DNA from 3 places in the Methylobacterium currus genome. Region 3 is predicted to be linked to each of the others. Evidence: riboswitches for the same ligand, from Rfam matches in the RefSeq annotation. Region 3 holds a riboswitch; each other region holds the start of a gene.
The links. A riboswitch is a leader RNA that binds a small molecule or an ion and turns the genes downstream of it on or off. The one in region 3 is predicted to bind cobalamin.
Positions count from the first base shown of each region.

Region 1: it holds a riboswitch for cobalamin, as region 3 does, so the genes downstream of both, DA075_RS00520 (TonB-dependent receptor) here and DA075_RS04245 (TonB-dependent siderophore receptor) in region 3, are expected to answer to the same signal.
Region 2: it holds a riboswitch for cobalamin, as region 3 does, so the genes downstream of both, DA075_RS03485 (TonB-dependent receptor) here and DA075_RS04245 (TonB-dependent siderophore receptor) in region 3, are expected to answer to the same signal.

Region 1 is NZ_CP028843.1:104,847-111,648, reverse strand. It holds gene DA075_RS00530 (putative bifunctional diguanylate cyclase/phosphodiesterase) at 1-438, opposite strand, end outside; gene DA075_RS00525 (peptidase) at 1,089-2,525, opposite strand; gene DA075_RS00520 (TonB-dependent receptor) at 2,525-4,663, opposite strand; cobalamin riboswitch at 4,920-5,120, opposite strand; gene DA075_RS00515 (ABC transporter substrate-binding protein) at 5,454-6,668, shown strand; gene DA075_RS00510 (aldo/keto reductase) at 6,762-6,802, shown strand, end outside.
Region 2 is NZ_CP028843.1:756,244-763,045, forward strand. It holds gene DA075_RS03470 (cytochrome c) at 1-356, opposite strand, end outside; gene DA075_RS03475 (hypothetical protein) at 710-958, shown strand; gene DA075_RS03480 (GNAT family N-acetyltransferase) at 1,008-1,484, shown strand; gene DA075_RS03485 (TonB-dependent receptor) at 1,594-3,621, opposite strand; cobalamin riboswitch at 3,769-3,967, opposite strand; gene DA075_RS03490 (Trm112 family protein) at 4,073-4,276, opposite strand; gene DA075_RS03495 (LON peptidase substrate-binding domain-containing protein) at 4,341-5,009, opposite strand; gene trxA (thioredoxin) at 5,155-6,063, opposite strand; gene DA075_RS03505 (MFS transporter) at 6,224-6,802, opposite strand, start outside.
Region 3 is NZ_CP028843.1:929,137-935,938, reverse strand. It holds gene DA075_RS04255 (acetyltransferase domain-containing protein) at 1-358, opposite strand, end outside; gene DA075_RS04250 (hypothetical protein) at 355-615, opposite strand; gene DA075_RS04245 (TonB-dependent siderophore receptor) at 615-2,762, opposite strand; cobalamin riboswitch at 2,938-3,161, opposite strand; gene DA075_RS04240 (TAXI family TRAP transporter solute-binding subunit) at 3,260-4,198, opposite strand; gene DA075_RS04235 (SGNH/GDSL hydrolase family protein) at 4,414-5,322, opposite strand; gene DA075_RS04230 (OpgC family protein) at 5,283-6,380, opposite strand; gene DA075_RS04225 (hypothetical protein) at 6,520-6,802, opposite strand, start outside.

The sequences.
Region 1 (6,802 bases), 820 kb from region 3:
GTCCTCGGGGCTCTCGACATGGATGCGGAAATGGTCGCGGTCGCTGAGATCGGTCGCAGGCGGCGGCTGCGGCCCGGCATTGGTCGCCCGCATCACCCCGTCCGGCCCGATGATCGCCACCTGCACGATGATCTCGCTCAGGAGATCGGTCGTGTTGACGATGGTGCCATAATCCTCACGGCCGCTGCGGTTCTCGATGCTGCGGCGCATGTAGAGCAGGGACTTGTCGATCTCGCCGATCGAGCGCAGCACGTTCTCCTCGAACACCATCGCGAAATTGTGCGTGGTGCGCTCCGAATCCTGCAGCGCGTTCCTGACGTCGCTCTCATGCTTGACCGCGACGCCGACCCACAGGAGCGCTACGACGATCAGGCCGAGGATCACCGGCCCGCGGCGCTCCGCCAGGAATCTGGGAAATTGCTTGAGGTGCAGGGCCATCCCGGCTCGTCCAGCGGCTGCGGTCAGCGTCAGTATGCGCCGCGAAAGTTATCGGTATCTGAATCCCGCCGAACCATTCCGACATTTTTGCGTGCTGATACAGTGGCATAGCTTCGATGGTCACGGCATCGACTGGTGTTTTGCTTGCACAATCAGGGCGTTTCCGGCGTGTATAGCCTGGTCGAAGCCGTGACGTGAGGGGCTGCCGGGGGCTGGCCGCACGACAAATCATCCGGAGACTGAAGCGATCGGAAGTGGATACAGGGCGGCACAACCGATGGTAGTGCCGACTCCAGTCGCGTCATCGGCGTCGCAGGTCGATTCCTTGCGGCTTCGACGCGCCACATCTACGCCACATCGGGTCAACGTAGTCGATTGCGTGCACTTCGATCAGTGACCCTGCTCGGGCGACCGCCTGATCCGCGGCCTCGGTCCCCGGGGGGGCGGCCTGAGTCTTCGCGATCGCGGCAGCGAGATGAGGCAGCGTATTCGAGAAACTTGGGATTGGTCCCGCAATGGAGGGCGATTCCGGAATTGGTATCGGATCGTGCTGAGCCGCACCGGCTGGCGCCGCGTTGCAATCGGAACCGTCTCGGGGCGGCATTTGTTGTGCCCGTCTCAAATCACCCAGGCGGGAAAAGCTGTCGGCGTCAGGCATGGCGGCGCAGGCGGCGCCAGCCGAGGACCACGCCCGAGGCCGAGATCACCAGGCCGAGGGCGCTGAGGGCGACGATCGCCGTCAGCCGTGCCGCCGGGCTCTGCGCCAGGGGGCTGGCATCGAGGGTGTGCAGGGCGTCGAACAGCCAGCGATTCGCCCGCCCGCTACGGTCGGTCCGTCCGAGGATCACCCCGGTCGCCGGATCGAGGTGGAACCAGGTCCCGGCCGGGTCGTCGAAGGCGAGGCGCAGAACCGGCAGGAGCGGGGCGCCGTGGCGGTCGTACCAATAGGCGTCCGGTGCGTCGAGGCGGGTGACCGAGCGCAGCGCGGCCCCCGGCAGCATCGCGCCGGCCGCCGCCACGACGGCCTCGGAGGTCAGGGCGGTGCCGCAGCACGGGGCGGCACCGTCAGGCCCGGTGGCGACGACGAGGGGCCGTCCGCCGATCCAGGCGAAATCGAGCGCGACGGGGCCGGCGGGCGCCCGCGCGAGGTCGGCGAGGCCGGCGGGAAAGACCGGCGCCGCCTGCCCCGCATAGGCCGCCCGCATGGCGGCGTCGGGCCCGCGCGGCCCGAACCAGCCGCGCGGGTTCATCGACAGCCAGCCGCTGAGCAGGAAGGTGACGACGACGAGGCCGCCCGCCACCCCCGCGAGGTGATGCCAGGCGGCAATGCCGCGATAGGGCGTCAGCCGGCCGCGCATCAGCCGCACGACGCCGAGGGCGTAGCCGCTCAGGCCCCCCGCGAGCGCGAGGCCCGAGATCCACAGGACCACGTCCTGCCACAAGCCCGCCCGCGCCCTGAGCGGGGTGAGATAGATCCAGTGGGTCACGGCGCCGGCCCAGTTCCACATCCGCTCGGCCCGAGTGGTGTCGAGGGCAAGCTCGGCCGTGGCGACCGACAGGTACAGTTCCGTCCCGGCCGCGTCGCCCAGACCGACCCGCCGGAACGGCCGCAGCAGGTCGTAGCGGGCCGTCACCGTCCACTGGTCGCGGGTGACGGTGCCGAGATCGGTCACGCCACGGGCCAGGGGATGGGTCGCCGCGAGGGCCGCCGCGCGCTCCGCGGTCAGGGGCGGGAAGGACAGTCCGGTCGCGGCCGAGAGCGCCTGGCGCCGCCCATCGGCCTGCGTGATCCAGTAGGCGGGCTCTGCTCCCCGCATCGCCAGGGTGAGACGGGCGGGAAAGCGCGGGCTGCCTGACCGCTCCAGCGCCTCCTGCGGCGTCAGCCGCACGGACTCGAGGCGGAGCGGGCCCGAGGCCGCGACCCGCTCCGCCGCGGTGAGGGAGGGGAAGCCGACGGCCAGCATCACCAGCCCGGATGCGAACCAGGCGACGACGAAGAGCCCGGTGGCGATGCCGAGCCAGCGATGGCCGAGATGCAGCCACCGTTTCAGGCGCTTCACCAGCCCTTTCGTCAGAGAGCCCCGCATCAGAACGTGACGTGGTAGGCGAGCTCGACCGAGCGCGGCCGGCCGAGCAACCAGGAATTGCCGTTGCCCGAGACCGCGTAGAGCTGGTCGGTGAGATTGTACCCGCGCAGCGACAGGCGCGAGGTTGGCGTCACCTGCCAGTCCAGGGTGGCGTTCAGCAGCGTGTAGGCCGGCCGCTTCACCGTGTTGGCAAAGTCGCTGAAGACCGGCCCGACATCGTTGACGCCGAGCCGCGCCACCCAGCCCGGCGCGAAGGCGTAGGAAAGCCAGACATTGGTGACCCGCTGGGGCACGTCGACCGGGACCTTGCCGGTGAACGACAGCAGCGCCCCGCCGATCGTCTGTGCGAAATTGTCGTAGCGGGCCCGCAGCAGGGCGGTGTTGGCCTCGATGCGCCACGCCTCCGACAGCTGGTAGGCGACGGCGACCTCGACGCCACGGGACGACTGGCTGCCGACCTGCGCCACTTCCGTCGGCCGGTCGGGGATCGGGGTCAGCAGGTCGTCCTTGCGGATGTGGTAGGCGGCGAAGGTCCACTCGCCGCGCCCGCCGTCGAACAGGCCCTTGGCGCCGGCCTCGACCTGCTCGCCGGTGGCGAGCTGGAACTGCGACTGCGCCACGCTGGTGGTGATCAGGCTGCCGAGGGGATCGGCGGCGGTGGCGTATTGCGCGTAGAGGGCGAGGTCGGGCGTCGGAGTGTAGACGGCTCCGACGCGGTAGCTCGTCGAATCGAAGGTCTTCTCGAAGCGGCTTCCTGCCAGGGGCCGGCTCACCGCCACATTCGGCGCGTCGTAGCGCAGGCCCGTCACCAGGGCGAATTGGGGCGTCAGTTCGAGCCGGTTCTCGGCGAAGACCGAGGCCTGGCGGGTACGTGAGACGATGTCGGTGCGGGTGCCGGCGAGGTTGATGAAGCGCCCCTGCGCAAAGTTGAACGGATCGACGAATGTTTCGCCGCCGAACGGCGCGTTGCTGTCGCGTCGGAAGTCGATGTGGTTGACGTCGAAGCCGATCACCGTCGTGCTCTTGAAGCCGAGCAGGCTGCCGCGGAGCGTCGCGTCGAGGCGGTTGCCGATCTGCTCCTCGTGATGGAAGATTTCGATGTAGTCGCTGCGCCGGATCAGGCCGGTGGCCGGCTGGTAGGTGTATTGCTCGACGTCGCGCCAGTGCCGCTCGGTCGAGAGGCGGTAGGCGGTGTTGCGGATCGTGATGTCGGGGCTCGGGTTCCACTCGGTGCGCAGCTGCGTCCAGTTGTCGAACCAGGCGATCTGCGAATCCTGGATGTTGTAGTTGGTGAAGCGCAGCCGGTCCCGCACCCTTGTGCCGACGAGCGGCGAGCCCCAGTAGCGGGCGGGCTCGTTGTAGCCGAGATCGTGCGAGAGGGTGACGCTCAGGTCCGGCGCCGCCCGCCAGGTCACCGCCGCCGAGAGGGCGATGTTGCGAAAATCGCCGTCGGGCTTCACCCAGCCGTCGGCCCGGTTGCCGCTGAGGTTGAGCCGGTAGGCCAGGTCCTCGCCGACCGGCCCGCCGCTGTCGAGGGCGAGCCGCGCGAGGCCGTCGGAACCGATCGCCGCCCGCGCCTCGCCGATGGGCACGAAGCTCGGCTTCTTCGGCACCACGTTGATGATGCCGCCGATCGCCCCTTCTCCATAGAGGACCGAGGCCGGGCCGCGCAGCACCTCGATCCTCTCCGCCGACCAGGTGTCGAACGGGAAGGTGACGGTGCCGGCCCCGACATAGAGCCTCGTGCCGTCATAGAGCTGCTGCACCGATCCCGCTCCCGCGAAGCCTCGCGACGTGAAGGCGAGGTTGCCGTTGCCCGGCGCCCCGATGCTGGTGATGCCGACAGCGTTCTGGGTCACCGCCTCCTCGACGGTGTTCTGGCCCCGGGCCCGGATGGTCTCGCCGCTGATGATGTCGAGGCTCGCCGGAGTCTCGAGCGGGGTGAGGCCGAGGCGGCTGCCTGAGCGCGACGGCGTCGCGAGGTTGAGGCCGGCGGCGGCCTGCTCGCGACCTCGGGCGCCCGCGACGTCGATGCGGTCGAGGGCGATCTCCTCGGCGCAAGCCGGAGCGACGGCGAGGAGCGGGGCGGCGAGGGTGGCGGCGAGTGTCGTGGCGCGTCGGGCGCTTTGCGCGGGCATGTCGGTTTCCGGGGAGGGCGTCCGCCCCGTCCCTAGCCGGTCTCGCCAAAAATGTAACGTTATAAAGTTACATTGTTGCCATCCCGGACGATGCGCAGGTGGCGCCAGGCGCGTCCTGTCGGCCGATCGGGGGAAGGCGGGGCTGAGCATGGCGGGACGGCGCGGGGCTGTGGCACGTCACCGCGAACGACAGCGGGGCGACGGCCTCACGCCATCGCCTCGACACCCATCAGGACACCCCGCCCGACGTGCTCGCGTGTGACCACGGCTGACGGCAGGTCTCCTGGCTCACGGGTCAGCGCCTGCCATCGTCTTCCCAGGGACTTTTAGGGGTCCCCAGTGACGTGAGTGATGGAAGGCTCGCCGCTTACAGTTGCGGGGGCAGCCGCGGCATCGGGCAAGCCCTCACCGCGTTCCCTTTTGATCCCCGAAGGGAACCGTCGGGGTGAAGCTTAGCGGTTCGGTTACGAAGGAGCAATGGTTGGGCGTGGGCATGATCGCCACTTTCGGAGCCTCGCGCATGAACCCTCCCCCTTCTGCGGGGGAGGGTTCATGCGCGCCGCGGAGGGCGTGTCCACAAACCAGGTGCCCGCTCCAGATTCACGTCAGGCAACGATCACGGAACCTCACCAGCCCCCGGCCTCAGACCCCAGCTTTCTCGGCCACGCCGCCCGATCCGCATCGACGCCGCCCCGGACCCCTGACATACAGGGCCCCGAACCGGCCCCCTCGGGTCGTGCTTAAGCTCTGACAAAAACGTCCTGGCACCATCATCCTGGGAGGTCCCCCGATGTCGTTCCGCTCACGGGTCGCCGGCGCCGCCGGCCTCGCCCTGTCGCTCGCCCTGGGGACGTCCGCCCTCGCCCAGGACGCTAAGGCGCCGATCAAGATCGGCGTGCTCAGCGACATGAGCGGGCCCTTCGCCGACCAGGCGGGCACCGGCTCGGTGACGGCGGCCCAGCTCGCCGTCGAGGATTTCGCCAAGGAGGCGGGCGAGCTCAAGGTCGAGGTCGTCTCGGCCGACCACCAGAACAAGCCCGATATCGGCCTCGCCACCGCCCGGCGCTGGCTCGACCAGGAGGGCGTCTCGACCATCGTCGACCTGCCGAACTCGGCCGTCGCGCTCGCGGTCTCCAACCTGATGCGCGAGCGCCACCGGGTGGCCTTGGCCTCGAGCGCCCTCACCTCCGACCTCACCGGCAAGGCCTGCGCGCCGACCACGGTGCAGTGGGTCTCGGATACCTGGGCGCAAGGGTCGGCCACCGCGCGGGCCATCGCCGGCCGCGGCCTCAAGTCCTGGTACTTCGTCACCGTCGATTACGCGCTCGGCCACGCGCTCGAGCGCGACGCCACCGTGGCGCTCAAGGCCGCCGGCGGCACCGTGAAGGGATCGAGCAAGCACCCGCTCAATGCCGGCGACTTCGCCTCGCCGCTGCTCTCGGCGCAAGGGTCGGGCGCGCAGGTGCTGGCTCTGGCTGACACCGGCGCCGACATGATCAACGCCGTCAAGCAGGCGGCGGAGTTCGGCGTGATGCCCGAGATGCGGCTCGCCGCCCTGTTCGTGCAGCTCTCCGACACCCACGCGCTCGGCCTCAAGGCGGCGCAGGGGCTCCAGCTCGCCAGCGCCTTCTACTGGGACCGCACCGACGGCACCCGCGCCTTCGCCAAGCGCTTTGCCGAGCGGATGAACGGCCGGATGCCGACCGAGAACCACGCCGGCGTCTATTCCTCCACCCTGGCCTACCTGCGGGCGGTGCGCGACACCGGCACCATCGAGGGCGAGAAGGTCGTGGCGGCGATGCGCGAGAAGCCGATCAACGATCCGCTCTTCGGCACCGTCACGGTGCGCCAGGACGGCCGCGCGGTGCACGACCTGTTCCTCTACGAGGTGAAGGCGCCCGCCGACAGCAAGGGCCCCTACGACTATTACAAGCTCCTCGAGACCGTTCCGGGCGACCAAGCCTTCCGGCCGATGGCCGAGGGCGGCTGCCCGCTGGTGAAGTAGCCCGGCGACGTCGCCCACGGCGCTCGACATCGGCGGGGTGCGACCCAGATCAGGCGTTGGTTCCCTGTCAGACCCCGCCGAAAGGCTCCGCTCATGTCCGACGCCGTCCTGACCCTGAACGACGGGAAGCGCAT
Region 2 (6,802 bases), 170 kb from region 3:
TAGAGGTGGCGCCCCTCCCGGTCGACGCCTTCGCGCATCGCCCGGGTGAAGGCGGCGAGCGAGTAGCGGCCGAGCCCCGTCTCTGGATCCGGCGTGATGTTGGTGGCGTAGATCGTGCCGAACGGCGTGCCGATGCCGCGCCCGCCCGCATAGGGCCGGCCGCCTTCCGCGGTGTGGCAGGAGGCGCAGTAGCCGAGGGACGCGAGGGCTGCCCCCTTGCGGACCTGCTCCGGCGCGGTCTCGGCCGGTGCCGGGCCGCCCGGCGCGAGGGCAGGCCGCCAGGCCGCGATGGCGTATCCTGCCCCTGCAAGGAGAAACGCCCCTCCGAGCCAGACGGTGATCCGGCGACGCGTCACGAACCGGCTCCTCCCGCGTCGCGAAGGCCCGCTCCTCCGGCGGCGAGACAACCGGTGCCCCCCGCGACGGTTCCCGCGGACCCATCCTCGCATGCAAGCCTGCCCCTCGCTCAGTCTTGCCGCAATCCCGCGAAACAGTGCTATCGTCCGGTCGGCGGAGCGACGCCGATTTGGCTTGGCCGTATCGGCCGAGCGGCGGAGCGTCCGCATGGTTCGACCCCGAACGGACGGTCTCCCGCCCGCTCGCCTCACCTCTTCTCGCCGGTCCCGTTCTTGCTGATCCCGCGGAGCCGGCGGGCGACCCATCCCGGGATCGTTTCGGATGCGGCCCCACCGCACGAGACTGACGCCGCATGGCCCAGCAGAGTTACAAGGCCCGCCTCGGGCCGCCCCCGATGAGCGCCGACGACGCGGCCTGCCGGGCCTGCTGCGGGCAGATGCGCGCGCATTGGCAGGAGCGTCCCCATGCCCGCCTCATGGTGGTGGCTTCGACGCCGGTGATCGAGGCCTTCGGCGGCGGTGTCGAGACCCGCTATCTCTGCCTCGAATGCGGGCACACCTTGCTGCACTCGACCGGCCGCTTCGGCCAAGGGTGGCATTGACCCGAGCGGACGCGCCGGGCGAAGGACGGCCCGTCCCGGGGGATGTCCGATGCCTCACGCGATCGTCACCACGGCCGAGCGGCTCGACCTCGTGCCCGTCACCGCGCGCTGGCGCTGGGAGGCCTTCGCGCAGGGACAAGGGCGCAGCCTCGCCGAGGTGACGGCGGCGGAAACCGCCGGCTCCGCCACGGCCGGCCCGATGCCCCGCACCTTCGTGCTCCTGGTCGATGACGAGCCCGTCGGCATGGCGAGCCTGGCCGCCCACGATCTCGAGTTGCGGCCCGACCTGACGCCCTGGCTCGCCGGCGTCTTCGTGGCGCCCCAGGCTCGGCGCCGCGGCCACGCCGTCCGGCTGGTCGCGGCGGTGGAGGCGGAGGCGGTCGCCCGCGGGGTCCCGGCCCTGTGGCTCTATACCCGCAGCGCGGAAGCGCTCTATGCTAGGATCGGCTGGCGGACGGTGGAGACGGTTCCGTATCGAGAGAGGGTCTACGCGCTGATGCGACGGGATCTGCCAGCGCCTATGTGAGCATCTCTGATCTGATCGACCCCCGCAGGGTCATTCCGGGTTCCGCTGCGCGGCCCGGGAATGACAGGGAGGATGGCCACTCCGCCGGGGCAAACCGGAGGATCGTCGCCTAGAACCGCCCCGCCAGCGTCAACCGCAGGGCCGTGGCCTCGACCGGGTGGAAGTGCCGGTCGGCGACGCCCGCCGCTTCCCCCGGCAGTCGCGATTCGTAGAAGTAGGTGATCTGGTCGGCCCGCGCGTTCGTCAGGTTGAGCACGTCGAGGGCGAGGCTCACGCCGGTGTCGAAGGCGTAGCCGATCCGGCCGTTGAGCAAAGCGGTCGGCTTCGAGCGCACCGAATTGTCCTCGATCAGCGGCCGCGGCCCGAAATAGCGGAAGCGCAGGGCACCGAACCAGCCCTGACCTTCGCCGAAGGTGAGGCCCGCCGAGGCGATGGCGGTCGGTGCCTCCGGGATCCGCCGGCCGACCGGATCGCGGTCGGCGAAGCGGGCATTGGTGAGGGTCAGGTCGGCTTCGAGCCGCAGCCAGGACGTCACGGCGTAGTGGTTGCTCCACTCGATGCCGAAGCGCCGGGTCGGCCGGCTCGGCTCGGTGGTGCCGGTATCGCCCTGAAACAGGTTCTCGGAGGCGAAGTCGAGCCGGAACAGGGCGAGGCTCGTCTCCAGCCCGGCGATCGAGCGGTTGCGGATGCCGACCTCGTAGCCGGTGGAAGGGACCAGGAACGGCGCGCGGGCGACGGTGAAGAGCGGGCTCGCCGGATCGACCGTCGCGGTGACACCGCGGGCGTCGTTCGAATGGAAGCCGCCGCCGTAATTCAGGTAGAGTTCGGTGTCGGCCCACGGCCCGAACACCGCGCCGAGCTTCGGGTTGACGATGCCGTCGCGAGCCCGGCCCGAATTCGCGGGCGTGTCGGAGCGGACATCGGCGACATAGCCGTCGGCCCGAAAGCCGACGCTGGTGCGCAGCCAGTCGGTCCATCGAACCCGGTTCTCGTAGTAAATCGCGGCGCTCGCCTCCATCACCCGGTCGTCGAGCACCGTCGAACGGTATTGCCGGGCCGTGGTGTTGAACAGGCCGACCCGGATGTCGTCGGTACGGGTCTGGATGCCGATCTCGTTCTCCATGGCCAACCCGAACAGGTCGCCCTGGAACGTCCGGGAGATCTCGCCTCCGCCGAGCACCCGGGCGTCGCGCTGGCGGAACTGGTCGCCGTTGACGGGGTCGTTGAGGACATAGGTGAAGTTGTTCCAGAGATTCATCTGGTAGCGGATCACGTAGGCCGAGGCCCGCGTGATGCCGCCCGCGTCCGACCGGCTCCAGCGTCCCGAGAGCGAGAACCGTCCGGTGTCGCCGCCATCTGTCGGATCGAGGGTGCCGGTGCGGCCGATGATGCCCTCCGCCACCGCCCGCTCCGGGATCTGGTTGGTGGCGCTCCACCTCGCCCAGTACGCCATGCCGGTAACGGCGAAGCCGTCCGTGGCGGTGCCCTGGCTGTAGCGGGCGACGCCGTTGAGCTTGCGCAGGGCATCGGGCACGACCCACGGCCCGTCATAGGCCTGCGCCTCGCCCGCCACCAGAAGGTTGCCGGCGCCGAGCGGCACGGAGGCGGCCGAGAGCCCGCGCTTGTACCCGAAGCTGCCGAGGGTGGTCAGCGCAATGTTGCGGTCCAGCTTGTCGAGGTAGTCGATCCGCACCGAGCCGGCGGAGGCGAAGTCGCCATCGCGGACGAAGTACGGGCCCTTGTGGAACTCGACCGCGCCGACGAGTTCGGGGATCAGGAAGTTGAGGTCGGCGTAGCCCTGGCCGTGGGCGTGGGTGCGCATGTTCACCGGCATGCCGTCGACGTGGAGGGCGATGTCGGTGCCGTGGTCGAGGTTGAAGCCGCGCAGGAAGAACTGGTTGGCTTTGCCCTCGCCGGAATGCTGGGTGACGATCAGGCCCGGCACCGCCTCCAGCACCTCGCCCGGACGGGTGACCGGCAGGCTGTTGATGGCGGCCCCGCTGATGATCCCGGCGCTCGCCGCGTCCACCGGGCGCAAGGCCCCGCCGATGCCGGTGACGCCGCCGGGATAGCCGGCGCTGGCCGCCCCCGGCACCGCGGGCGCCGGAGCTTTCACCTCGATCTGGTCGAGGCGGATGTCGTCCTGCGCGAGGGCGGGGACGGGCAGGCACGCGGCGGCGAGGGCCGCGAGGAAAGGAGAACGGCAGACAGGCACGGACGAGCCTTCGCGGGCTGTGGCACGTCACCGTGGAGGCACCGGCGCACCCCGTCCGGCGCGGCCCACATGTGACCACGGCTGACGGCAGGTCTCCTGGCTCGCGGGTCTTCGCCCTCCATCGTCTTCCCGGGCGTCGAACGCCCAGTGACGTCGGTGATGGAGGCTCGCCGCTCACAGTTGCGGGGGCAGCCGCGGCTTCGGGCGCTCGTGCCCTCACCGCGTTCCCTTTTGATCCCCGGGGGGAACCGTCCCGACGAGGTTTAGACGGGGAGGCGGCGGGCGCCAACGCATCCCGCCCCGAATTGTCGGGTGTGTTGCCGGTTGTCGACGGGACACCGCGCGGGGCCCTGTCCCGCGCGGCTTCGCGCCCTCAATCCGCCAGAGGACGCGCCTCTTCCGGCAGCATGATCGGGATGCCGTCGCGGATCGGGTAGGCGAGCTTGGCCGAGCGGCTGATCAGCTCCTGGCGCGCGGAATCGTAGTCGAGCCGCTCCTTGGTCAGGGGGCAGACCAGGAGCTCGAGCAGCTTCGGATCGATGCGAGCGGCTTCGAAGGAGGCGGGGGAGTCGGTCACGGGTGGTCCTTCCGAACGGTCCGATGCGGGACTTTGCCCCCGGGGCTTTAGCCCAAAGCGCCGCCTATTGCAGCGTCGGCTCAGCTCCCGAGGCCCGCACCAGCTCCATCTCGGTCACGGCGATCAGCACCTCGGCCCGGGTCTTGAGGTCGGGCGCCTCCAGCATCGCCTGCTTCTCGCGCGGGCCGAAGGGGCTCATCATGCAGAGCGCGTTGACCAGGGCCTCGTTCGGCGCCTCCTCGATCCCGGCCCAGTCGACCTTGAGGTCGTTGGCCTCGACGAAATCGCGAAGCGCCTTCAGCACGCCGGCGCGATCCACCGCCTCCTCGCCGGCGCGGGCGTGGAAGTCGCTCTCGAACGGGGCGAAGGTGACCTTGCAGCGGCGGAAGCCCGTGCTGGTCGACAGCTCCTCCTCGATCCGGAACCGGGCGATGCCGGTGAGCGAGATCAGGTAGCGGCCGTCGCCGGTCTCGGCGAACTGGGTCACCCGGCCGGCGCAGCCGACCCGGAAGAGCTTTGGCGACAGCGGGGTCTCGCCGGTATCGGAATCCGGCTGGATCATGCCGATCACCCGGTCGGTGCGCAGGGCCTCGTCCACCATCGCGAGGTAGCGGGGCTCGAAGATGTTGAGCGGCATCTGGCCCCGCGGCAGCAGCAGCGCGCCCGGGAGCGGAAAGACCGGGATCTCGGTCGGGCAGTCGGCCGGCCCCTTGTAGGCGACGTTCATGCTCATCGGCGTCGCTCCCGCGCGGATCGAAAGGGGTCCCGGGCCCCGTCGTCTCGGGCCCGGGATCGCAACCCGCTAACTAGGGCGCGGCCCTCCGGCGTGGATACCTGTCCGACGTAATGCCGCGCCCCGGATGCACTTGCGAGCGCCGTCAGGAGAACATCAGGGTCGACAGCTTGCGCCGGCCGCGGATGGTCATCGGGTCCATCGGGCCCCAGGCCTCGAACAGCTGGAGCAGCTGCTTGCGGGCGCCGTCGTCGTTCCAGGAGCGGTCGCGGCGGACGATCTCGATCAGCTGGTCGATCGCCTCCTGCTGCCGGCCCTTGGCGTTGAAGCCGAGCGCGAGGTCGAACCGCGCCTGGAAATCGGTGGGATCGGCCTCGATCCGGCGCTGCAGGCCGGCGAGGTCGCCGAGCGAGGCGGCCTGCTCGGCGAGCTCGATCGCCGCCTTCACGGCCGCGATGGCCGGGTCCTTGGCGGCCTCGGGCGGCGCCGCCTCGAGGAAGCGGCGGGCGCCCTCGAGGTCGTCGCGGTCGAGGAGCAGGCGGGCGAGCGCCGCGATGGCGCCCGGATGGCCCGGCTCCTGGCCCAGGATCGCGGCGTAGATCTCGGCGGCGGCGTCCGGGTCGCCGGCCTCGGCCGCTCCTTGCGCCTCCGCCATCAGGTCCTCGACCGCGGTGGGACCGAGGGGGCCGACCAGGCGCTCGATGAAGGCCTTCACCTGGCCCTCGGGCAGGGCGCCCATGAAGCCGTCGACCGGCTGCCCGCGCTGGAACGCGATCACCGCCGGGATCGACTGGATGCCGAGCTGGCCGGCGATCTGGGGATGCTCGTCGATGTTCATCTTGACGAGCTTCACCTTGCCGCCGGCGTCCTTGACGGCCTTCTCGATGATCGGGGTGAGCTGCTTGCACGGCCCGCACCACGGCGCCCAGAAATCGACCAGCACCGGCTGCTGCAGGGATTCCTGCATCACGTCCTGGCGGAAGGTCGCGGTGGTGGTGTCCTTGATCAGGGCGCCCGCGGGGGGCTGGCCGGCCGCGGGAGTGTCGGTAAGCATCGATGACCTCGGGAGAACGGCCTTCACGTCGCAGGCCTGGACGGCCCGCCGATCAGATGGGGTAGACCGGTCGCCCTGACCAGGGCAAGGCGCGGAAAGCCTGAAAACGCATGGGAAAACCGGAGCCGGACGCGCCCGCGGGCTTACGTCCGGCGCTTCTTCACGCCGCCGCCGGCGCCGCCTGCCGCATCCGGCCGATCATCAGCGACATCAGCGCGGCCATCACGGCGGTGAGGCCGGCGGCCAGGAAGGCCTCGAGGTAGCGGCCCTCCGAGGCCCGCACCAGGCCGGCGCCGAACGCGGCCGTCGCGGCGCCGAGCTGGTGGCCGGCGGCGATCCAGCCGAACACGATCGGGGCATCGCGCTCGCCGAAGGTCTCGTTGGCGAGGCGCACCGTGGGCGGCACCGTGGCGATCCAGTCGAGGCCGTAGAACACCGCGAAGATCGACAGGCTGTAGAACGAGAAGTCGGTGAAGGGCAGGGCCATCAGCGACAGGCCGCGCAGGCCGTAATAGACGAACAGGAGCTTGCGCGGGTCGTAGCGGTCGGTGAGCCAGCCCGAGCCGGTGGTGCCGATGAGGTCGAACACGCCCATCAGCGCCAGGAGCCCGGCGGCCCGCACCTCCGGGATGCCCTGGTCGGCGCAGAACGAGATCAGGTGGGTGCCCACCAGCCCGTTGGTGGTGAGGCCGCAGATGAAGAAGGTGCCGAACAGGAGCCAGAAATCGCCCTTGGCGCT
Region 3 (6,802 bases):
AGAGGACCGGCGGCAGGAGCCGGCCGGTCCAGGCGAGGTTCACGAGCGTGACCTCGAGCAGGATCAGGAACAGGCCGCGGGTGAGGAGGAAGCGCGACGCCGCACCCGTGCCGTGCTTGCCGGCATAGAGGCGGGCCGAGAGCCCGGTGAGCAACAGGAAGACCGGCGCGCAGAGATGCGAGGTCAGCCGCGTCACCACCAGGTCGGGGGCGGTGACCGCGAGATCCATCGGGTCGCGGACCTGGGCGTGCAGGAAGAAGGTCTCCCGCGCGTGGTCGACCAGCATCAGGAGCATGACGAGGCCGCGCAAGGCATCGATCGCTCCGATGCGCGGGGAGGGTGTGCCCTGTGCCGTCATGACCCGGTCTCGGCGGCGAGCCGGGAGAGGAGCCGGCGCACGTCCGGCGGCGTCCAGACCCGGCCGCCGCGGGGCTTGCGCACCCCGCGCCGGGTCAAGGAGGCGGCGATGCCCTCGGGCGTGCTGCCGGCCTCGGCGGCGAGGAGAGCCAGGACCGGCGCGAGGCCCTGGCGGTAGCGCCGGGCGCGGGCGGCGGCGGCATCGCGGCCGGCATCGCCCTTGCGGCCGGCATCGCCCTTGCGGAGGAACGCTGCCATCAGAATCGCACCGACAGGGTGCCGGTGAACCGGCGCGGCGCCCCCGGATAGACCCGGAACGCGCTGAGCGAGCTTTCGTAATACGTGGTGTCGAACACGTTCTCGACGTTCAGGCCGAACCGGACATTTTCCCAGCGGTAATAGGCGAGCGCATCGACCGCGATGGTGCTTGGCAGCCGGAAGCCGCTGCCGGCGGCGTCGCCCGCCCGCTCGCCGACGGCGCGCACGCCGCCGCCGAGTCCAAGGCCTTTCCAGGGGCCCTCCTGCACCTCGTGCACCGCGAGCAGGCTGCCCGAGTGGCGCGGCACGTTGATGAGTGCCGCACCAACCGGGAGGAGATTGTCCTTGGTGACAACGGCGTCGGCGAAGACGTAGCCGGCTAGGAGCTTGATCTCCGGCGTGATCTGACCGGCCGCCGTGAACTCGAAGCCCTGGCTGCGCACCGCGCCCGCCGCGATGGAGAAGCCGCTGTTGCGCGGATCGGGGGTGAGCACGTTCTGGCGCTCGACCCGGAAGGCGGCGCCGGTGAGGCTCAACGCTCCCCCGAACAGGTCGAGCTTCGTGCCGATCTCGTAGCCGAGGCCGGTCTCGGGTTCGACCGGCCGGCCGGGCGATGCGGCGGCGGCATCCGGGCCGATATTCGGCCGGAAGCTGGTGCCGACATTGGCGTAGAGCGCGAGTTCCGGGAGCGGCTGGTAGACGAGGCCGGCCCGTGGCGAGGCGGCGGCCCAGCTCTGGTCGGCTTGGCTGCGCGGAACCCGTTCGCGGAACGAATCCTCGAAGATGTCGAACCGCACGCCGACGAGCGCCTTCCATTCCGGCGACAGAACGAGCTGATCCTGCGCGTAGAGCGCGGTGTTGGTGATGTGCTCGATGTTGTTGCGCGGGATCGTGTACGGCGGCGGCGGCTGGCCGTAACGTGGATCATAGATGTCGATCGCGTAGGGGTTGGTGCGGACGTTGGAGCGCAGGTAGACCGTGCGGCTGTCGGTGCTCTCGCGCTCGACGCCGAGGAGCAGGGTGTGGCCGATCCCGGCGGTGTCGAAGCGTCCGACCAGTTCGGCCTGGCCGATGGCCACGTCCCAGCGGTAATCGCGAAAATTGCGGTCGCGCGAGACGGTGCGGTTGTCGGCCGCGATGGCGCGAATCTCGGCCGCTTCGCCGACGAGGCTTCCGGTGTTGAAATAGGTGGCGAGCCGCATCTGCCAGTCGGCATCGAAACGGTGATCGATCCGGACCTGCATCGAGTCGGACGCTTGATGGATGCTCTGGCCCGGCTCGCCGAGGAAGCGCGAGATCGGCAGGAAGCCGAGTTGCTTGTCGATGGCGATGACGCCGCGGTCGAACACGGTGCGGTTGCGCAGGAACTCGGTCTCGACGGTGACCTTCGTGTCGGGCGTGACCTGCCAGCTCACCACCGGCGCGACCAGGAGCCGGTCGCCGTCGACGAAATCGCGAAAACTGTCCTGGCGTCCGGCCGCGAGGTTGAAGCGGTAGAGGAGCGTGCCGTCCTCGTTGAGGCTGCCTCCGGAATCGACCGTGCCGCGGACCTGCCCGAACGAGCCCCACAGCCTGCCCATCTCGACGAAGCGCTCGCGCGTCGGCTGCTTGGTGATGATGTTGATCAGGCCGCCGGGGTCGCTGCGCCCGAACAGGCCGCCGCCGGGGCCCTTGAGCACCTCGATCCGTTCGACGTTCTGGGCGTCGGGCGGGGGCGGGTAGCCGCGGTTGAGGGGAAAGCCGTTCTTGTACAACTCGGAGGTGGTCACGCCGCGGATGGCGTAGCTGAACACCGACAGGCCGCCGAAATTGTTCTGCTGGGCGACGCCGGGCGTGTAGGTGAAGACCTGGTCGACGCGCGTGGCGGCGAGATCGGTGATGACCTCGCGCGGGGCGACGGTGACGACCTGCGGCACGTCGCGCTGCGGCGTGTCGGTCCGCGTCGCGCTGACGGCCCGGTCGCCGCGGAAGCCCGGGGTGGGACCGATGAGCCCGATCGTGCCAGCAGCCGCGGAGGAGAGCGCCGGGAGCGCCGGCCCGGACGGACGCGGGCCCTCCACCACGACCTCGTCGAGGGCGATCGTCTCCTGTGCCTGCGCGGCGCTGACCGCGAGGCTGAAGCCCAGGGCGGTCGCCAGGACGGGCATCGGGCGCGGGCCGGATCGGGGACGGTGGAGCGGCGGACGGGTTCTCACGGAGCGCACTCGATGGTTGCCGTGCGGCGCGTTCCGGGCGAGCAGCAGGCGGCGCCCGCGCGGCCACGCGGCGGACAGCCCGAGCGCTCCCCCGGGGGCCGCACCGCCCGCAGGACGTGACCGCGCCGGACGGCGCAGGCTCAAGGCAGGTCTCCTGGCTCGCGGATCATCGGTCCCGCCGGCCTTCCCGGTGTCGGAGCATCAGTGGCCATCGGCGGCGGAACCTCTCCGCTCACAGTTGCGGGGGCAGCCTCGGCCTCGCCGCGGATACCTGCGCATCCGAACGGCTCACCGAGTTCCCTCTTCACCCGCGGGCTCGCACCCGGGGAACCTTGGCGGCCGCATCCATGGCAGGCCGCCCGCCGGGGAGCAACACTTGGAAACGCACTGTAATAACGTTTCAGACTATGTGTCCACGGGAACACACCGGCCGATGATGCGACCGTGGCCTACTCGCCGCGCAGGAAGGCCGCCGTGGCGGGGTGGAGCCACGAAGCCGGAACCGCTTCCGCGAGATCGCGGGGATCGCTCGGCCGCTCATGCGCCAGGCGCCGGGCGAGGGCCGGCTTCGCCTTGTCGATCGCCGCGACGAGACGGGCGGCGGAGGCCGGGTCGAGGCCGGGCTTGCCGAGGATGAAGCTCCACGACCCCACCGTCTCGATCGCCTGATCCTGGCCCGGGAAGGTGCCGGGCGGGACGGTGATGCGCCGCAGGGACGGGCTCGCCGCCAGGATCGCGGGAAGCGCCGCCGCCGAGGGGCCGAGGAAGCGGGCGCCGCCCGGTGCCTCGGCCATCGCCAGGAAGCCCGGCCAGCCGGTGCCGCCGCCGAACAGGGCCGCGGCCCGTCCGTCCCGCACCATCGCCGGGCCGTCGCCGGCATGGTCGAGGAGGATCGGGCGGATGTCGTGCTCGGGGTCGATGCCCGATCCGCGCAGGATGGTCCGGCCCATGGCGGTGAGGCCGGAACTCCGCGTGCCGAGGGCGACCGGCTTGCCGCGCAGGTCGTCGATGCCGCGCACCGGGCTCTCGGCCGGCAGCACGAACAGGCCCGGTGCCGCGTAGACCGGCGCGACCACCGTCACGGCCGGGGGCGTGCCTTGCGCGGACAGCGCCTCGTAGGCGTACTCGCCCTGGACGAGGCCGAGATCGACCTGACCGTCGCGCAGGAGCACGAGGTTCTCGGTCGAACCCTTGCTGGCGCGCAGCTCCAGGGTGAGGTCCGGATCCACCTCCCGGATCGCCGCCGCCAGCGCCTCGCCATAGGCCGGAAACCCGCCCCCGGGCGTCGCGGTGGCGAGGACGAGGCGCAGGGGTTCAGCGGCGTGGGAGGCGGGGGGCACGGCGAGGAGAGCGATGCAGGCGGCGGCGATCAGCCAGGGTTTTGGCATTGCTTCTTGTCCTGCCTTCTCTCGACGTTGGTGCCATCCGTGACGTCGTTCCGGGTCCGCGTCGCGGAGCTCGGGATCCGGAGCCGCAGGCTTTCCGGAAATAGGCGGATCGCGTTCCGCGTCATCCTGGATCACCTGAGTGTCCGGATTCCGGGTTCCGCGGCGCGGCCCCGGATTGACGTGGCGGGTGTGAAGAAAGGTGGCGACGCGGCGGTTCAGTTGGCCGGTACCGGCGTCACCGGCACCGGTGCCACGTCGGGCTGGAGCAGCGAGACGGTGATCGCCCGGGTGACATGCTCGGCCATGCAGCGATAGCCGAGATCGGCCAGGCGGAAGCCCGCGCCGGACTGCGCCGTGTCGCCCTTGAGGGCGCTGATCGCCCGCGTGGCGAGGTAGCGCATCGCCTCGTAGCGCTGGACCAGCGGCACCTGCTCGCGCTCGGCGACTTTCTGGATCGCCTGGACGAACTGGCGGTAGTAATCGTCCTTGGCGAGGCTCGCGGTGTATTGGGGATCCACCAGCACCACGTCGATGCCGTGGGACTTGATCCAGGCCACGGTCTCGGCGAGGGACTGCGAAAAGTCCTCGATGTCGACGCGGGCAAGCGCGTCGTTGCCGCCGACCTGCCAGACCACGAGGTCGGGCTCGATCTCCGCCACCTGGTTGCGCAGGCGCTCGGCCGCCCCGAAGGCGATCTCGCCGGAGACGCCGCGGCTCTCCACCGTCACCTCGATGTCGGGCAGGGAGCGGGTCAGCGCGTCTTCGAGGCGCACCGGGTAGGTGGCGGCGGTGCCGAGCCCCCCGGAATTGGAGCCGATGGTCAGGACCTGGACGGCACGGTGCTCGCGCAGGGCTTTCTTCACCGCCTTGAGCTTGGCCAGCGTGTAGAGCTTGGAGCCCGGCACCCGGCATTCCGGGGAGAGGCTCGGATCGGGCGCGTCCGGGCTCGGCGCGGTGGCCTGGAGCGCCGGGATCTCGGCAAGGGCCGGCTGGGGCGGGACGGGCGCCGGCTGAACCTGGGCCGGTTGCGGCGTCGTCGACTGCGCCTGCACGGCGAAGCCGAGGCACGACGCCATGGCGAGGCTCACGCCGCCGAGGAGGGCCGGGGAGAGCGAGAGCGCCATTCGACGAACCATGCCGTGAAGGAGAGAGAAGCCAACCCGCACCCTACGACAAATATGTCCGTCGCGAAACCTCCCCCGCTCCAGAAACGAATCAGTTGTGCACCGAGGCTGGCGACCGAACCGACCGAGAACACCGCGAGCGAGTTTCGGCCGAGGCCGGCGAGCTGCCGCGTGAGCCAGCGCGCCCGTGGCTGGACGAGGCCGAACACCGCCTGGAAGGCGAGGAGCACGCCGAGGAAGTGCACCAGACGGGCCGGCGACAGGTAGGACTTGTCGAAGATGAACAGGAGCCGCGGCTCCGGCACCGCCAGCGGGTCGGGCCGCAGGTTGAACCAGGACAGGACCGCGCCGACGAGCACGATGACGATGCCGAGCGGCATCAGCCTGCGGCGCCAGGCCAGGAACCGCTCCGAGCTGCGCCGCCACTCATGCGCCGCGAAGCCGAGCACCAGCAGCAATTGCCAGCACAGCGGGTTGAAGAACCAGTGCCCCTCCATCGGCCAGCTCGGGATGTTGATCTCGAAGACCAGGCTGACGGCGTAGAGCAGGATCGAGATCCCGATCGCGAGGCCGAGATGCACCCGCGACAGGAGCACGAAGGCGGGCGCCAGGCCGAGCAGCACGACGTAGAGCGGCAGGATGTTGAAGAAGCCGAGCTGGTGCAGCAGCGTCACCCAGCCGACGGTGGCCTGGATCGGGTCGCTGAAGATCGGCCCGGCATTGTGCCACTCCACCAGCAGCGGGTTGTCGAGGTAGAGGGCCGCACCCGCCAGCATCGCCAGCGCGATGGCGGTGATGACGAGCTGGGCGCGATACACCTCGACCATGCGCGAGAGCAGACGCAGCACCGTGCGACCTGCCGGCTCCGGCACCCCGTCGCGCCCGCGTGTGGCGATGCCGATCGACCAGCCGGCCAGGAACACGAACAGCTCGGCCGCGTCCGAGATCCCGTACTGGGAATAGGTGTAGTTCTGGAAGACGTTGCCCGGGATGTGATTGATGAAGATCGTGATCAGGGCGATGCCGCGCCAGAAATCGACCGCGTTCGGTTCACGCATGACGCTCGTGGTCCCTTTTGCCGGCCTGCGGACGTCCCCGGACCGATGGGGAGTGCCTGACGTCGATGAAGTTAGCGCATGACGGGACCGCCGCGCACCTGCGCGGCGGCCGTCCGGAATCGGTGGGGTGCGGCTCGCCCTACTTCACGATCCGGTCGAGGCGGTTGTTGACGAAGAAATACAGCTCCTTCGCGCCGGGCTCGGTGTAGAGCACCTGCACCTCGCGCTGGCCCCGCCCGCTCTCGCCGACGAGCACGTCGGTCGGCGGCTTGCCCTTGAGCCGCACCAGCTCGCATTCGGGGATGCCGGGGGCGATCTCGGTCGCCGTCGCCGGGACCGACCCGGTGCAGGTGCCGTCCTGCGCCAGGACCGGGCCCCAGCTCGGGGCGGGCGGCGGGGGCGGCTTGACCGGGGCCGCGAGG